Regions from separate parts of the Streptomyces sp. KMM 9044 genome, predicted to be linked through region 3. Evidence: riboswitches for the same ligand, from Rfam matches in the RefSeq annotation. Region 3 holds a riboswitch; each other region holds the start of a gene.
The links. Region 3 has a riboswitch for cyclic di-AMP ahead of HUV60_RS17820 (M23 family metallopeptidase). Riboswitches for the same ligand answer to the same signal wherever they lie in the genome.
Positions count from the first base shown of each region.

Region 1 (4,365 bases), 540 kb from region 3:
CATCGACCCGCCGGACCACACCCGGCTGCGCAGGCTGGTCAGCAAGGCGTTCACACCGCGCAGGGTCGCCGAGTTCGCGCCCCGGGTGCAGGAGCTCACCGACGGGCTCATCGACCGGTTCGCGGAGGGCGGCTCCGCCGACCTCATCCACGACTTCGCCTTCCCGCTCCCCATCTACGCCATCTGCGACCTGCTCGGCGTTCCGAGGGAGGACCAGGACGACTTCCGCGACTGGGCAGGCATGATGATCCGGCACGCGGGCGGCCCCAGGGGCGGTGTCGCCCGGTCGGTGAAGAAGATGCGCGGCTACCTGGCCGACCTGATCCACCGCAAGCGCGAGGCACTGCCTGTCGAACCCGCCCCCGGCGAGGACCTCATCTCCGGCCTGATCCGCGCCTCCGACCACGGCGAGCACCTCACCGAGAACGAGGCCGCCGCCATGGCGTTCATCCTGCTGTTCGCCGGCTTCGAGACCACCGTCAACCTCATCGGCAACGGCACCTACGCCCTCCTCACCCACCCGGGGCAGCGCGAGCGCCTGCAGAAGTCCCTCGCCGCCGGGGAGCGCGGGCTGCTGGAGACCGGAGTGGAGGAACTCCTGCGCCACGACGGGCCCGTGGAACTGGCCACCTGGCGGTTCGCCACCGAGGCGCTCGCCCTCGGCGGGCAGCACATCTCCGCAGGCGACCCGGTCCTCGTCGTCCTGGCCGCCGCGGACCGTGATCCGGAGCGGTTCGCCGACCCCGACGCACTCGATCTCGCACGGCGCGACAACCAGCATCTGGGGTACGGCCACGGCATCCACTACTGCCTCGGCGCTCCGCTGGCCCGCCTGGAGGGCCAGACCGCGCTCGCCACACTGCTGACCCGGCTGCCGGACCTCGAACTCGCGGCGGACCCGGCCGAACTGCGCTGGCGCGGCGGCCTCATCATGCGCGGACTGCGCACGCTGCCGGTGAAATTCACCCCGCCCTCGATGTGATGTTGCGAACGGGGCGGCGTACCAGGACACATTCCGAAATGCCCCGGACGGTCTTCCGGAAGAGATCCGGGAAAGCCCTGGGCGTGTCCGTCGGCCACGGCGCACGTGACCGTCAGGGCCCCTCGAGCACGGTCCGTTGACCGTTGGCAGGACGGCTGTGAAGGTGACACCCACTCAACTTTGTGATCTTCATGTGATCTGCACGGCATGAACTTGTGACAGACGTTCGACTGCCTATACGTTCACCCCTCAAGCGCGGCGTCTCGCTTTTTCGAACGTCACAGGCGAAACGCCGTGCGAGTAACTGTTGTCCTGCGAAAGGTTTCCGCATGCTCTCCGGGAACGGTCGTCACCGTCGCCCCCGCCAGGCTCCGGCTCTTCTCGTCGCGGCCGGAGTGACCGGCTCGGCCATCGCGATCCCCCTCCTCGGAGCCGGCGCCGCCAGTGCTGCCGACGGTTCGACCTGGGACCGGGTGGCCGAGTGCGAGTCGGGCGGCTCTTGGAGCCAGAACTCCGGCAACGGTTACTACGGCGGCCTGCAGTTGACCCAGGAGGACTGGGAGGCCTACGGCGGCCTCGACTACGCGACCAGCGCCGACCAGGCCAGCCGCGGCCAGCAGATAGCCGTGGCCGAGAAGATCCTCGCCGACCAGGGTGTCGGCGTGTGGAGAGCCTGCGGCCTGCTGGGGGGCCTGGACCGGGACGCGTCCGTGCTCGATGCCGGCACCGGCGTGGAGGGCGGCTCACCGGGCGCGTCCGGCTCCGAAAGGTCCGCCACTCCGTCGCCGTCCCAGTCCGCCGGCTCCTCGTCGGACGCGAAGGGCGACGAGGGCGACGAAGCTGCCGCGGACGGCCAGAAGAAGGAAGGAGGAGCGGAGGCCTCTTCCGCTGCTTCTCCCTCCGTCAAGGACGACGACTCGGACAAGTCGGGGCAGAAGGCCGACGCTTCGGAATCGGCCGACGGCGAGGACTCCGGCGGCGGCCGTCACCGCGGCGCCGGCGCCGAGGAGGAAGCGCGCGCGGACCGTGACGCCGGATCCTCGGGGCGGCATGCCTCGCGCGGCGGTCTCGGCTTCACACGCGGCCTCGACGGCTCCTCCCCGTCGAGCGACTCCGGCTCGGGCTCCGCGAGCGGCCCCTCGGTCGCCTCCGACTCCCTTGCTCTCGGCGGCGGATGGCTCGCCCAGTACGGCGGGGGCGACGGGGCCGAGGGTGTCGCCGCCCCGAATCCCACCCTTTTCGGTTAGGGGCTCGCACCTGGATGCGAATCATGTGAAAGGTGACATTTCGACAGCTGCGGCCGACCGCTCGGGCGTCGGCCGTGCGCCGACCGGGCGATGGTGGCGTGCCGGCCGGGTGGCGAGTGGACCGGCGTGCGGAAAAGCGTGTCGGTGGCGGGGGTGGAGAGTCGCGCTTCAGGATGAATGTCCGATTTAAAGATGATGAGAGATAGGTCTCAGAAGCCCTGATCGTCTTTGATAATCCGCCGAGGGCGTGTCTACGGTCGTGATCGCTCGCCATCGCGGGCCCCGGCTGCCACCACGCCGAATCCTGCCAGTGGCCGCACGGGAACAGTCGTCGCGTCATGCGCCGTAGGCAGGAGCGGGGGACCCAAGGTAGGCGCCGGATCCGGTGAAGTACGCCGGATGCGGCTCGGGGTGAAGCCGCGTCCCGCAAGGGAACGCGGCCGGGCAACCCAACCGGCCCGAACCCGACAGCTCACCTCGTAGGCGTCGGTGAGGGGATCCATCCATGCTGTTTTCCAGCAAGGGCAAGCACCGTCGTCCGTCCAAGGCCACCCGTGCCATCGCCGTCGCCGGTGTCACCGGTGCCGCCGTCGCCGCCCCGCTGATGGCGGCCGGCAGTGCCTCCGCCGCCACCGCCGCCGAGTGGGACACCGTCGCCCAGTGCGAGTCCGGTGGCAACTGGTCGATCAACACCGGTAACGGCTACTACGGCGGCCTGCAGTTCTCCGGCTCCACCTGGGCCGGCTACGGCGGCACGAAGTACGCCGCCACCGCCGACCAGGCCAGCAAGGCCCAGCAGATCGAGATCGCCGAGAAGGTTCTCGCGGGCCAGGGCAAGGGTGCCTGGCCGGTCTGCGGCAAGGGCCTGTCCAGCGCCGCCTACACCGGTGGCGGTTCCGCCGGGGGCTCGGGCGACCAGGGCGGCGGCTCCTCGCAGGGCTCCCGGCAGCAGTCCCCGGAGCAGGAGTCCCAGAAGCAGAGCACCGAGGCCGCTCCCGAGCGTTCCGCCGAGCAGAAGGCCTCCCGCTCCGACGAGCGTCCGGCCGCCAAGAAGACCGTCACCACCCCGACCGGCAAGAAGGTCGAGAAGGGCGACGGCGAGTACAAGGTCGTCAAGGGCGACACCCTCAGCTCGATCGCCGCGGAGCGCGACGTCAAGGGCGGCTGGGGCAAGCTGTTCGAGCTGAACGACGACATCGTCGAGGACGCCGACCTCATCTACCCGGGCCAGCAGCTGCACCTGAAGTAGGACGCCGGCCGCGGGTCCGGGCCCCGTTCCCGCGAAGGTCTGCCCCGCTCCGGCGCGTCTCCCCCCGTACGCGCCGGGGCGGGGCTTTTCCGTGGCCGGACCGGGCCTCCCGTTCCCGGGTTTCCCGGAAACGCCTTTGTTCCGTTCGGAAACAATTTACTCTCGGTTCTGTCCGCGAAGCGGCCGACCGGATGGCCGATCGCCCCGGGCCGGATAGGCTCGGGTCCGCAGGGCCCCCGTGGCCCCGCTGAACCACGTCACATCCATGAAGGAGATGCTCGTGCCGTCCATCGACGTCGTCGTAGCCCGGGAAATCCTGGACTCCCGAGGTAACCCCACGGTCGAGGTCGAGGTCGGCCTCGACGACGGCAGTACGGGTCGTGCCGCCGTCCCGTCCGGCGCCTCCACCGGCGCCTTCGAGGCCATCGAACTCCGTGACGGAGACCCCGACCGTTACCAGGGCAAGGGTGTCGAGAAGGCCGTCCTGGCCGTCATCGAGCAGATCGGCCCGGAGCTCGTCGGCTACGACGCCACCGAGCAGCGCCTGATCGACCAGGCGATGTTCGACCTGGACGCCACCGACAACAAGGGCTCCCTCGGCGCCAACGCCATCCTCGGCGTCTCCCTGGCCGTCGCCCACGCCGCCTCCGAGGCCAGCGACCTCCCCCTCTTCCGCTACCTCGGCGGCCCCAACGCGCACCTGCTGCCGGTGCCGATGATGAACATCCTCAACGGCGGTTCGCACGCGGACTCCAATGTGGACATCCAGGAGTTCATGATCGCCCCGATCGGCGCGGAGTCCTTCTCCGAGGCCCTGCGCTGGGGCACCGAGGTCTACCACACGCTGAAGAAGGTGCTGAAGGGCCGCGGCCTGTCCACCGGCCTCG
Region 1 covers NZ_CP113910.1:4,481,313-4,485,677, forward strand. The annotation lists gene HUV60_RS20240 (cytochrome P450 family protein) at 1-982, shown strand, start outside; gene HUV60_RS20245 (transglycosylase family protein) at 1,312-2,229, shown strand; cyclic di-AMP (ydaO/yuaA leader) riboswitch at 2,561-2,730, shown strand; gene HUV60_RS20250 (transglycosylase family protein) at 2,735-3,478, shown strand; gene eno (phosphopyruvate hydratase) at 3,759-4,365, shown strand, end outside.
Region 1: linked by a shared signal. The riboswitch ahead of HUV60_RS20250 (transglycosylase family protein) and the one ahead of HUV60_RS17820 (M23 family metallopeptidase) in region 3 are both predicted to bind cyclic di-AMP.

Region 2 (4,365 bases), 930 kb from region 3:
CCTGCGGTACTGCGCGGACTTCCACCCGATGAGGGTGCGCAGCGCGGCCGGGTCGTGTTCGTCGAACACGAACCGCACGGGTCCGGCCTGGCGGCCGAGCCTGCGCTCCTTGGCCAGGGTGGTCTTCAGGAACTTCGGCGACTGGGTGCGCAGGACGGACTCGTAGGTCTCGTAGCCCTTCTCCACGGCGATGACGAAGGTGGCGTGTTCCTGGGCCGCCTGCGGGACGAAGAGGGTCTGGTCCGCTTCCAGGTTGTCGAAGGCGAAGCTCGACACCGAGCAGGCACGCAGCAGGTCACCGGTCTCCAGCACGAGACCCGGCCGCAGGACGGCGCCCTGGCAGTCCGAGACCCCGAGCCCGATCGCCCGGCCCTGCCCCCACGCGCCCCGCTCGTACGGCAGGAAGCCGGCCGGCTCGGCGGACGCTCCCTCGTACAGCACCGCGACCCGGGCCTGCGGCCGCACCCCGGACACGGCGGCGGCGAACTCCGGTTCCATGAAAGGGCTGCGCGGTGCCTCCGAGGCGGCGCGCAGCTCACGCCATCGCTCCCGCTCCCCCTCGCCGAGCTCGTCGAGCCCCAGCACACGTGTGCGTCCACCGCTCACCTGACCCCCCGATCAAGTCCCCCCGGACACTTGGAAGGTACCGCCAGGACCACGAGGACGGTAGGTAGCGGCTCATGTTGCCGCCAAGTGGTGCAGAGGCCGCGATCGGTGCGCGGGGCGGGCGTCCCGAGCGCGGTGAGTCGAGGGCGCGCGGTGTCCGTATTCTCTGATCATGGCCGCACCCACCGATTGCTCGCTCATCGCCACCGACCTGGACGGGACGCTGCTGCGCGGCGACGACACCCTCTCCGACCGCTCCCTCGCCGCGCTGGCGCTGGTGGCGCGGGCCGGTGTCCGGCACCTCGTGGTGACGGGGCGCCCGGCGCCCAGAGTGAGGCCGCTCCTGGACGACCTGGGGTCCACGGGGCTCGCGGTGTGCGCACAGGGCGCGCAGGTGTACGACGCCGGCACGGACCGGCTGCTGTGGTCGATCACCCTGGACCGGGAACTGGCGGAGACCACCCTCGGCAAGATCGAGGCCGAGGCCGGGGAGCTCTACGCCGCGGTCGACCAGAACGGGGTGGACGGGCTCACCCTGATCGAGTCGGGCTACCTGATGCCGCACCCGACGCTGCCCGCGGTGCGGGTCGCACGGCGGGACGATCTGTGGGTCCGGCCGATCAGCAAGGTGCTGTTGCGCCATCCCGACCTGACCGACGACGAGTTGGCGGCGACGGCCCGTGCGGCGGTCGGCTCGCTGGCCACGGTCACGATGTCGGGTCCGGGCACCGTGGAACTCCAGCCGTGCGGTGTCACCAAGGCGACGGGTCTCGCGCTGGCCGCCGAGCACCTGGGGCTGGATCCGGAGCGGACCGTCGCCTTCGGCGACATGCCCAACGACATTCCGATGTTCGACTGGGCGGCCCACGGAGTCGCCATGGCCAACGCACACCCCGCGCTCAAGGCGGTGGCCGACGAGGTGACCACGTCGAACGAGGACGACGGCGTGGCCGTCGTCCTCGAGCGGTTGTTCGGCGGAGCGGAGCCGCGCGTGCCCCAACACGTGCTGCCCCGCCCCAGGTCCGGGAATGTGTCCCGGTAGGCCTCGGCGTCCGCCGGTGTGGCCGGTGCCGCCGGCGTTCCGACGGGCCCGGACGTATCGGATGTCTCAGGTGTCTCAGTAGGCACCGAAGACGTTGTCGATGGAGCCGTAGCGGTCTGCCGCGTAGTTGCAGGCCGCCGCGATGTTCGCGACCGGGTCGAACGGGTCGAAGGCCGTGCCGGGCACGTGGTACGCCTGGAAGGTCGGGTCGATGACCTGGAGCAGGCCCTTCGACGGGGTGCCGGCCATGGCATTGGAGTCCCACAGGTTGATGGCCTGCGGGTTGCCGGACGACTCGCGCAGGATGTTGCGGTGGATGGAGTCGTAGCCGCCGGGGATGCCGTGCTGCGCCATGACGGACAGCGACTCGCGGATCCAGCCGTCGAGGTTGTCCGGGTACGCGGTCACGGTGCCGGCGGCGGCAGGGGTGGACGTCGCGGCAGCGGCGGGCGCGGCCGAGGCGGCGGTGGCGCCGAACAGCGGGAGGGCGACCGCCGCGACACCGGCGACGGCGAAGGAGCGGACGAGGCGGGAGCGGCCGAAGCGGCGGGGCGGACCGGATGCGGTCATGTCTGTGTTCCTCTCCTACGCCTGCGAGGTGAGCTGTCGGGTTCGGGCGGGAGAGTGCCCGGCCGTGCCCGTGCGGGCATGGCTTCACCCCGAGCCGTTCCGGGTGCGCACCGGTCCGGCGGCTTACCTGGGTCCCCCGCTCCTGCCGTGCGTGAGTGAGTTCGTCGATGGGTGGCGCGGGCGGCGGCAGGATTCGGCGTCCGCCCGACAAGCCGGGAACGTATGCGAGTCCACTTGTCGGAAACAAGTGCGACGATCACGGATCGCGCCGCTTGATCTTGTTCCGGGGGTTTTGGGGTACTTGATCCCTTGAGGGCGTCAAGGGTCAACTCGCTTTCGGGGCAAGGGAAAGCGTGGGCAGGTGTGAGGGGCGGGCGCGCCGGGGCGCGCGTGACTCACTTCACTGGACGCGCCACGCGGAAGCATTTGCCGCCAAGGGGAATTGGCTTGACAATCGCGACAAAGGGGACCGCGGGATCGGGTGGGTCGGATGGGGTGGGTGGCGGGCGGGGCTGCGCGTCGAGGGCGGGCCGCTACGCCCGAAAGATGGCGAATATCCTTTGTCGTCAACTGGTCAGGAACGATCTGGTGGTGATCCGATATGGGAGGGCGCCGTGAGGCGCCGTCCGCGTGTGTGCGGGTGAGGCCGGGGAATGTGGGTGCTGGCGGTGATCGAAACATGACCGGATACGCTGACTCGAGTGACGTCAGCGACCTATCGACAAACTGTGCAAGACGTCTAGGCGTCAGTGGACACCAGCAGACAGGAGACCCCTCGTGACCGTCGTCGGGCCGTTCGGGCTGAGCGTGCGGGACCAGGCTCTGGAGGCCGATGTCCAGGCCGGAATGACGGCTGTCGAGGAAGGGCTGCTCGAGGCCACGAAGAGTGAGGTCCCCTTCATCACCGAGGCCGCCCAGCACCTGGTGCGGGCCGGTGGCAAGCGGTTCCGGCCGCTGCTCGTGACGCTCGCCGCCCAGTTCGGCGACCCCTACGCACCCGGTGTCGTACCGTCCGCCGTGGTCGTGGAGCTGACCCACCTGGCCACGCTGTACCACGACGACGTGATGGACGACGCCACCGTACGGCGCGGGGTGCCCAGCGCCAACACCCGATGGGGCAACTCCGTCGCGGTCCTCACCGGCGACTTCCTCTTCGCGCGCGCGTCGCACATCCTGGCCGACCTGGGCCCGGAGGCCGTACGGGTGCAGGCCGAGGCGTTCGAGCGCCTGGTCACCGGTCAGATCCTGGAGACCGCGGGGCCGCAGGAGGGCCGGGACCCGGTCGACCACTACCTGGACGTCCTCGGCGGCAAGACCGGCTCGCTGGTCGCCGTCGCCTGCCGGTTCGGCGCCATGATGTCCGGCGCGAACGACACGGTCGTGGATGTGCTGACTCAGTACGGCGAGCGGCTCGGGGTCGCCTTCCAGCTCGCCGACGACGTACTGGACATCGCCTCCGACTCCCACGAGTCCGGCAAGACCCCGGGCACCGACCTGCGCGAGGGCATTCCGACGCTGCCCGTGCTGCGGCTGCGCGAGCGGGCGGCCCGGCTGGGGCTGGCCGAGGACATCGCCCTGCGCGAGCTGCTCGACTCCGACCTCGGCGACGACGCCCGGCATGCCGAGGCGCTGCGGCTGCTGCGTGCCCACCCCGCGCTGGAGCAGGCCCGCCGGGACACCGTGCGCTACGCGGAGGAGGCGCGTTCGGCGCTGGCCCCGCTGCCGGAGTGCGAGTCGAAGACGGCCCTGGTCGAGCTGTGCGACGCGGTGGTGCACCGGGCCGGCTGACCCGCCGCCGTCCCGTCCGCCGCCGCCCCCGGACCTCGACCCCTACTGGTCGGGTACCGAAACAACGCCCCGTGTCATACCGCAGTAGTACACGGAGTTGAGTCCGGGGTCTGACGCATCTGCCCGCCGGGTTTGGTCAGATGGAAGACGACGGACATCACCACTCCTCACCGATTCGGGTGAGAATGGCGGCTCAGGGTGTGACTGGTGTGAGCGACACGAGACGCAGGCCGCCGCCGACCACGGAGGTAAGGCACACATGGCACCGTATGAATCCGACGACACGACGACCGCTCGTCAGGCCGGCGAGGCCGACGAGCGGGGCGCGGGCCGGCGCAGGGCCGCGCGGTACGTCGTTC
Region 2 covers NZ_CP113910.1:3,016,563-3,020,927, reverse strand. The annotation lists gene HUV60_RS13460 (GNAT family N-acetyltransferase) at 1-585, opposite strand, end outside; gene HUV60_RS13455 (HAD family hydrolase) at 779-1,648, shown strand; gene HUV60_RS13450 (transglycosylase SLT domain-containing protein) at 1,724-2,218, opposite strand; cyclic di-AMP (ydaO/yuaA leader) riboswitch at 2,222-2,386, opposite strand; gene HUV60_RS13445 (polyprenyl synthetase family protein) at 2,996-4,006, shown strand; gene HUV60_RS13440 (LolA family protein) at 4,266-4,365, shown strand, end outside.
Region 2: linked by a shared signal. The riboswitch ahead of HUV60_RS13450 (transglycosylase SLT domain-containing protein) and the one ahead of HUV60_RS17820 (M23 family metallopeptidase) in region 3 are both predicted to bind cyclic di-AMP.

Region 3 (4,365 bases):
GTGACACCGAGGAGGAGCCGGGTCTCGGGCCGGCTGATGTGACCCAGCTCGATGAGGATCTTCGTGACGATCGCGCAGGACGAGATGCCGAGCACCCCGGCGAGCACCAGGGCCTCCCGCGTTCCCCGGCCGAGGGCGAACCCGAATCCCAGCCCGGCGCCGACGTTGAGCGCCAGGTAGATGCCACCGGCGCTGATGAGCTGTTTGCCGCCTCGTCTCAGGTCGTCGAGGTGGAACTCCAGGCCGAGGTAGAAGAGCAGCAGGACGAGACCGAGCGCCGACAGCATCGAGAAGTCGTGGGCGTCCCCGACCAGGACCAGCCCCGGTGTGTGCGGGCCGAGCAGAATGCCGGCGAGCATGAACAGGGGGACGGGGATCGTCGGGAGCCCGATCCGGCTGCCGAGGCGGGCGAGGAACGCTGCGGCGAGGAACGCGCCGCCCATGGCGAGCAGAGTGTCGGCATGTCCCACGGGTCACCACCTTCCACAGCACGGGGACGGAGCGGGATCTGCTCGACCGACCCGAGTGGGGACTGCCCCTTCGTGTCGGTGGGGGTTCTTCGCCGCGCGGGGCCGCGGTCGGTACGTTCCCGGGTGCGGAGCGGCCCCGGCCGGTGTGTGCCGGGGCCGGGGCCCGGTGTTCCTCCACGCTCATATCCGGCCCCGGGCGCCCGCCATCCGTGACACCACCCAAACGGGGTGGCGGACGACACCCATGAGGTGTGGGGAAGGGCCCTCATCACGGGCCGGTTGCCGGGTGCGGCGGGGGCGCCGCGCGTTTCCACGCCGTACGGTCTCGCGCCACGTGGCGGTGGCACACCGTACGGCTTCCCCCCGCGCGGGAACACACCGGGTGCAAGACTCTCTTCACCCGGGCCGGTCCCGCCCCGCCCCGTCCGCCGTCCCCGTCAGGAGCACCGTCGATGCCGCACCCGTACGTCCTGCTGTCCGCCGCCGTCTCGCTCGACGGGTATCTCGACGACACCGGTCCCGAGCGGCTGCTGCTGTCCGGCCCGGAGGACTTCGACCGGGTCGACGAGGTACGGGCGTCGGCGGACGCGATCCTGGTCGGTGCCGGCACGATCCGGGCCGACAACCCCCGGCTGCTGGTCAACGCGCCCGAGCGGCGTGCCGCCCGGACCGCCGGGGGCAGGCCCGCCTACCCGCTGAAGGTCACCGTCAGTGGCTCGGGCGACCTGGACCCGGCGGCGCGGTTCTGGCACACCGGTGGCGCGAAGGTCCTCTACACGACCGGCAAGGGCGCCGAACGCGCCCGCGCCCACGGTCTCGCCGCCGACGTCGTGCCACTCGGCGCCGAGCTCGACTGGCGCCGCCTTCTGACGCACCTGTACGACGTGTACGGCGTACGGCGGCTCATGGTCGAGGGCGGCGGCCTGATCCACACCCAGCTCCTCACCCAGGGTCTCGCCGACGAGCTCCAACTGGTCCTCGCCCCGCTCTTCGTCGGCGACCCGGACGCCGCCCGCCTCTTCGGGCCCGGGACCTACCAGGGCGGCCGGCTGCGACTGCTGGAGACCCGGCCGATCGGCGACGTCGTCCTCATGCGCTACGAGCCCACCGCCCCCGGCGCCGGCCCGCTCCCCGTCGCCGCCGACCACCACTGGCTGGCTCTCGCCTGTGAACGGGCAAGGCGGTGCCCGCCCTCGAAGACGGCGTTCAGCGTGGGCGCGGTGGTCGTCGCGGCCGACGGCACCGAGCTGGCACGGGGCCATTCCCGCGAGGGCGGCGATCCGGTGGTGCACGCCGAGGAGGCCGCCCTCGCCAGGATCGACCCTGCGGACCCGCGGCTCACGACCGCCACCATGTACTCCAGTCTGGAACCCTGCGCCCGCCGCGCCTCCCGCCCGGTGTCCTGTGCCCGGCTGATCCTGGACGCGGGGGTACGGCGGGTGGTCACCGCGTGGCGGGAGCCGGACACCTTCGTGACGGGCGCCGACGGCAGCGGGGTGCTGACCGCGGAGGGCGCCCTGGTCGTCGTTCTGCCGGAGCACGAGGAGGCCGCCGAGGCGCCGAACGGCCATCTGATCGGCGGGTGACGCGGGGCGGCGGCAACCCGTGTGCGGAGTGTCCCGCGGATGCCGTATGCTGGTGAACACAACGACGCGGGGTGGAGCAGCTCGGTAGCTCGCTGGGCTCATAACCCAGAGGTCGCAGGTTCAAATCCTGTCCCCGCTACTGAAGGCCGAGGGCCGGAATCCGAAGGGGTTCCGGCCCTCGGCCGTTTGCGTCCGTCCCGTTTCGGGAGCGCGTCCCGGGGTGGTTCCGCGCAGATGTCACCCCAGGTGACCGGGTCGCCTCGTTGCGCATGACAACTGACGCATCGTCAGCCCGAGTGTGACGAGGACGGTGAAGTCGACTCGCCCGGTTTTGGCCATCCGTGGCGCTTAAGTCCGTGCGGGAATCGTTAACGATCAAGAAGAACGGCTTGGAATACGGCCCTCGCGTCTATTAACGTTCGATAACGCAGCGCGGTCGTCCCAGCCGTCACACGAGTCGGCTCCGTGCGCACGCGCCGAATCCCGCAAGGGAACCGGGGAACCAACATCTTGGGGTGAATCGCACGGATGCGCCCGTGGAGACACGGGCGGTATACGCGCGTAGGAGACCTTCCTGCTCCGAACCCGTCAGCTAACCCGGTAGGCGAGAAGGAAGGAAAGGAGTGCGCCCCACGTGGCGTCCAACCGGCCTGCCCCCGAGGCCCCCTTCACGCCGAGCCGGCGCGACAGCGACACCTTCGGCTACGGCGGCATCCGCGCCGACGAGGGCCCCTTCGAGGAGTGGAACCCCACCGAGGAGTCCGTTCGTCCCGTGCGCGGCCGGCATCGTGTCGGCAAGCAGCGCGGCGGAGGCCTCGCCCGTAGCTCCACCGTTCTGGGCGTCGGTGTCATAGCCGCTGTCGCCGGTGGCGGCATGGCCAGCGCCCAGACCGGCAAGCCGCCGGTCTCCATCTCCGTGCCGGACCTTCCCTCTGTTGGTTCCCTCATCTCCGACGAGGAAACCCCTGAGGGCTCCGCCACCCCGCTCAGCAGCATCGGTGCGGTCGCCGACGAGGCCGAGCAGGGCAGTGCCTCCGACGCCGGCGAGGTGCTGCGCGCCCGGATCATGGCGCAGGTCGAGCAACAGCAGAGCCAGGCCGAGGACAAGGCCGCCGCCGAGGCCGCCGCGAAGGCGGAGAAGGAGGCCGAGGAGAAGGCCGCCGCCGCGAAGAAGGAGGCCGAGGAGAAGGCCGCCGCCGCGAAGAAGGAGGCGGAGGAGGAGGCCGCGAAGAAGGCCGAGGCCGAGCGTCTCGCCGAACTGGCCAGGCAGTACACGCTGCCCACCTCCTCGTACACCATCTCCTCGACCTTCGGTCAGGCCGGCGCCTACTGGTCCTCCGGCCAGCACACGGGCCTGGATCTCGCCGCCCCCACCGGCACCCTGCTCAAGGCCGTCCACACCGGCACGATCACCTCCGCCGGCTGGGACGGCTCGTACGGCTACAAGACCGTGCTGACCCTCGACGACGGCACCGAGATCTGGTACGCCCACCAGTCCTCCATCAGTGTCAGTGTCGGCCAGCAGGTCAACACCGGCGATGTGATCGGCCGCGTCGGCGCCACCGGCAACGTGACCGGGGCCCACCTCCACATGGAGGTGCACCCGGCCGGTTCCGCCTCGGGCATCGACCCGATGGCCTGGATGCAGTCGAAGGGCCTCACCGTCTGAGACCCCGGCCCCGGCCGGTCTTCGCGCCCTGCACCCCACGCAGCCACAGCCCCGGCAGTCCTGACGACGACCCCCCGACGTCAGGACTGCCGGTCCGGCGTTTCAGGGGCGGTACGCGTACGGGTTCGGCCCGGACGCCGGGTGGCCGGGGTCCACGGCGCCGTACCCTTTGTACGGGCCGTACGGCCCGTACGGCCCGTACGGCCCGTACGGCCCGTACACCGGCCAGGGCGGGGCGGGCGGCGCGGTGGCTCGGGCCGCGTGCTCCAGGGCCGGGCGGGCCGTGTCGCGGCGGTGCCACATCTCGCGCAGCAGTTCGTGCTCCCGTACGACGAAGTCCGCGTCCGCGCGGCCGCGGCGCCCCCGGTGCCGCAGGAACGCCAGCGATGTCGCGTACGCCCCGTACTGCGCCACCGCGCGGGCAGCGGCCCGGCCGCCGTGCCGGTGCGCGTACCGCCGGGCGATGCGCCGGGCCCGCATCGAGCCGAGCGCGTAGGGCTGTGCGGGGGTCAGCCAGCCGGCCCTGACGTACGCGGGCAGTTCCTCCCGTACGGTCCGCAGCTCGCGCTGCCGGGTCCACACCACCAGCCAGGTCAGCAGGCCGAACGACGGCACCATGAACGCCGCGTACACGGCGAAG
Region 3 covers NZ_CP113910.1:3,944,510-3,948,874, forward strand. The annotation lists partial or broken gene HUV60_RS17805 (cation:proton antiporter domain-containing protein) at 1-470, opposite strand, end outside; gene HUV60_RS17810 (dihydrofolate reductase family protein) at 923-2,056, shown strand; tRNA gene HUV60_RS17815 (tRNA-Met) at 2,122-2,195, shown strand; cyclic di-AMP (ydaO/yuaA leader) riboswitch at 2,521-2,678, shown strand; gene HUV60_RS17820 (M23 family metallopeptidase) at 2,691-3,725, shown strand; gene HUV60_RS17825 (PrsW family intramembrane metalloprotease) at 3,828-4,365, opposite strand, start outside.

Region 4 (4,365 bases), 3.4 Mb from region 3:
GAAACACAGGATCCTCACCCAGGTCTCCGGCGACCACCTGGAGGTGATCAAGCTGATCCCGCCGCTGATCATCGGCGAGCGGGAGGTGGACCGGTTCGTGGACGCCTTCACCGCGGTCATGGACGATGCCCATGAGGGCGGTCTGGTCTGGGAGTTCGGCAGGACACTGGTGAAGCAGGCGGTCGCCAACCGGTGAGAACGACATTTCTTGCCCTGGAGGCAAGAAACTTGCCTCCAGGGCAAGGGCGCGGCTGAATGGAGTCATGAGTTCCCCCGAGGCCGGGCCGTCGGCCGAACCGGCCGAAGCGCTCCCCGCGGTCGCCCCGCAGCTGCGCGCCCTCAGGCGCGGGGCCTTCCTGACACTGGAGGCCGCCGCCCGGGACGCGGGGCTGTCGCCCGCGCACCTCTCCCGGTTGGAGACCGGACAGCGCCAGCCCTCGCTGCCGACGCTGCTCTCCCTCGCCCGCGTCTACGGTACGACGGTTTCCGGACTGCTCGGTGAGACCGCCGCCGACCGGGAAGCCGTGGTGCGCGCCGCCGACATGGAGCCGACCACGGCCGGCGGCTGGACCTACCGGCAGGCCGGTCCCCCGGGGCGCGGGATGCAGGCCCTGCGGGTCCAGGTCCCGCACGGATCCCAGGGCGACATCGTGCGGGCCCACCCCGGTGAGGAGTGGCTGTACGTCCTCGGCGGGCGGCTGCGGCTCCGTCTCGGGGACACCCTGCACCGCCTCGCTCCGGGCGACAGCGCGCACTTCGACTCGCTGACCCCGCACCGCATCGCCGCCGAGGACCCCGGCGGGGTCGAGTTGCTGTTCGTCCACACCCTGCTGCAGAGTCCCACGGCCGCCCTGTGCCTGGGCCCCACCCATGGAGATGTGTCATGAAAGACATGGAGGAGAAGTTCCCTCGCGCCCTGTGGGTGAGGCTGTTCATCTACGTCGTGGCGGGCCACCTCTTCGCGGCCTTCGTCTACCTGCTCTTCGAACTGGGCGCGAAGGCGTAGCCCTCGGGGGCCGCTCAGTCCAGCATGCGATCGCGCAGCCGCTCCCGGTACTCGGGAGTGAAGCCGAGAGCCTGCTCGATGTAGGGGTCCACGCCGCCCCAGGTCTCCTCGATCGTCTCGAGCGCGGCCGACAGGTACTCGGCGCGGGCGTCGAACAGCGGGTCGAGCAGCTCCATGACCTCGGGTGAGTAGGCCGAGGCGGAGGTGGCGCTGCGGCGCACCTTGTAGCGGCGGTGCGCGGCGCTGGACTTCAGGTAGTCGTCGAAGATCGCGTCCCGTTCCACGCCCAGCGCGAGCAGCGTCACCGCCACCGACAGGCCCGCGCGGTCCTTGCCCGCCGCGCAGTGCATCAGTGCGGGCAGGCTCTCCTCGGCGAGCGAGATCAGCACGCGGGAGTGCTCGAAGGTGCGCTGCGTCACGGTCGCGCGGTACGAGGCGATCATCCGTTCCGCTCCCTTGCCGCCGGCGAGGATCGCGCGGAGCTGGTCGAGGTCCCCGTCACGGACCATCCTCCAGAACTCGGCGCCGTCGGCCGGGTCGCTCAGCGGCAGGTTCACATTGCGCACGCCGGGCAGCTCGATGTCCCGCCCGTCCAGCCTGTGGTCGGCCGCGTTACGGAAGTCGAAGACGGTGTGCAGTCCCAGGGCGGACAGGAAGGCGGCGTCCTCCTCGGTGGCGTGCGCGAGGTGGCCGCTGCGGAACAGCACTCCGTGTCGCACCCGGCGGCCGTCGACGGTCGGCAGGCCGCCCACATCACGGAAATTGCGCACACCGGTGAGCTCGGGTTCGGTCGACGGGATCTGCTGCGTCACGGGGGCCCCTTTCCCACTCTGCGCCGTCGGCGCGGCGGCGTCGACGGGTGTCACCCGACGATACGACATGCCTGGCAGGGGCCATGAGTTGGTGAGCGGGCCGGTGGCGTGGCGTGGTCGGCCCCGAGCCGCCGGTCCGGACGGACACGTGGCAGACCCTGGGCGGACCCACCGCCGAACCGGACCGGAAGGTCTCTTCTTTCACTATTGGGGCGTTCTGTCCGTTTAGGCAGCTTCGCCATAACGTGCCCCGATAGAAAGGGAGATGGGAGTGGGGTGGTGAGCATCGTCATAGAGGTGACGATGCGTTGTCGCCATGTTCACGTAATTCCGTTGTTCCGCAAGGGGATTCGGGGGGTGCGCAATGTCCGGGGCGACTCTGGGTGACGGTTTTCATGTCAATGGATCACAGAAATGCGCCTTTGCTCGGAAGATCGTGCTTGTTCCTTTGCGTCCAGGTCGCCTACGTTCACCATCGATCCGGACAGACGCCTAATCCTGCCGCTGTCCGGGGCCTTCACACTCTGACCCGTGAACGGCAGGAACGGGGGACCCACAGGTACGACTGCCTGTTCCGGTCTCCGGAACGGCTTGGGGTTAAGTCGCGTTTCGACGCGGCCGGGCATCTCCAGTCCGAACCCGACAGCTCACCTCGTAGGCGCCGGAGAGGAATTCGTCATGCCCGCAAAAGGTAAGCACCGCCGCCCCAGCGCTTTGCGTTTCACCCGCTCCATCGCCGTCGTCGGAACCGGTGGCGCCGCACTCGCCCTGCCGCTTCTCGGTGCCACCGGAGCGAACGCCGCCCCTGTGCAGGCCGCCCCGGAAAAGGCCGTCCAGTCGTATTCCGTCACCGGCGGTACGGCTGACGGCGTGAAGGCCGACGATGACGAGAAGGGCGACGCCCGCACGTACACAGTGAAGGGCGGCGACTACCTGGCGAAGATCGCCGAGTCCGAGAGCGTCGACGGCGGCTGGAAGCAGCTCTATGCCGACAACCGCGAGGCTGTGGGCAGTGACCCGTCACTCATCCACCCCGGTCTGAAGCTCTCGGTCGACGGCAGGGCCACCACGGCCGACACGCCGAAGAAGTCTCCTTCTTCCGAAAAGAGCGCTTCGTCCTCCTCGTCCGCTCCGTCCTCCGCGTCGAAGACGACGGCGGCCGGTGAGTCCTCGGAGCAGTCCGCTCCGAAGCCGTCCTCGGGCTCCTCCGAGCAGTCCGCGCCGGAGGCGTCCTCCGGCGCGGTGACCGCGAACCAGGCCGCGAACACCTCCGGTTACAGCTCGCCGGTGCCCGGCGGCGGCCTCGGCACCGCCTACAAGGTGGCCGGCAGCATGTGGTCCAGCGGCTACCACACCGGTGTCGACTTCGCCGTCCCGACGGGTACCTCCCTGAAGGCCGTGAGCCCGGGTACCGTCGTCTCCGCCGGCTGGGCAGGCTCGTACGGCAACCAGGTCGTCATCAAGCTGAACGACGGCCACTACGCCCAGTACGCCCACCTGTCCTCGCTGTCCGTCTCGGCCGGCCAGACCGTGAGCGGCGGCCAGCAGGTCGGCCTCTCGGGCTCCACCGGCAACTCGACCGGCCCGCACCTGCACTTCGAAATCCGCACCACGCCGGACTACGGCTCGGACGTGGACCCGGTCTCCTACCTTCGCGGCAAGGGCGTCTCCGTCGGCTGACCCCAGAGGCAACCCGCCTGACGCGCCGCCGAAGGCCGGACCCCGATTCCGGGGTCCGGCGTTCGGCGCGTTCGGCACGTGCGCCCGGAGTGTTCCGTGCGTCACGTCACTCGCCGCTCAACGTCCCCCCGAGGGCTGTTCCGGAACTGGCCGATGCCTTGCGCGTGGCTTATCTCACCGCCCGTCAATGCCTTCCTACGGTCGCGTAGGTCATATTCGAAGGTGAATCATGTCCGGTTGTGGCAGACGATTCGAAGAATGACAGCAAGCCGGTGATCGGGTCGTACGTGGCGGTGGGGGACAGCTTCACCGAGGGTGTCGGAGACCCCGGCCCCGCCGGGACGTTCGTCGGCTGGGCCGACCGGCTCGCGGTACTTCTCGCCGACCGGCGCCCCGAAGGCGACTTCCCGTACACGAATCTCGCGGTGCGCGGGAAGCTGCTCGACCAGGTCGTGGCCGACCAGCTCCCGCGGGCCGTCGAACTGGCCCCCGCGCTGGTTTCGTTCTGTGCGGGCGGCAACGACATCCTGCGCCCCGGCAGTGACCCGGATGAGGTGGCCGAGCGGTTCGAGCGGGCGATCGCCGCGCTCACGGCCGTCTCCGGCACGGTGCTGGTGACAACCGGGTTCGACACCCGGGGTGTACCCCTGCTGAGGCATCTGCGCGGCAAGATCGCCACCTACAACGGGCACGTGCGGGCCGTCGCCGACCGGTACGGCTGTCCGGTGCTCGACCTGTGGTCCCTGAGGAGCATCCAGGACCGCAGGGCCTGGGACGCCGACCGGCTGCACCTGTCGCCCGAGGGGCACACGCGCGTGGCGCTCCGCGCGGGCCAGGCCCTCGGCCTGGACATTCCGGCCGACCCGG
Region 4 covers NZ_CP113910.1:574,433-578,797, reverse strand. The annotation lists gene HUV60_RS02760 (aspartate aminotransferase family protein) at 1-196, shown strand, start outside; gene HUV60_RS02755 (helix-turn-helix domain-containing protein) at 264-887, shown strand; gene HUV60_RS02750 (DUF6126 family protein) at 884-1,006, shown strand; gene HUV60_RS02745 (tyrosine-protein phosphatase) at 1,021-1,818, opposite strand; cyclic di-AMP (ydaO/yuaA leader) riboswitch at 2,331-2,494, shown strand; gene HUV60_RS02740 (M23 family metallopeptidase) at 2,497-3,498, shown strand; gene HUV60_RS02735 (SGNH/GDSL hydrolase family protein) at 3,771-4,365, shown strand, end outside.
Region 4: linked by a shared signal. The riboswitch ahead of HUV60_RS02740 (M23 family metallopeptidase) and the one ahead of HUV60_RS17820 (M23 family metallopeptidase) in region 3 are both predicted to bind cyclic di-AMP.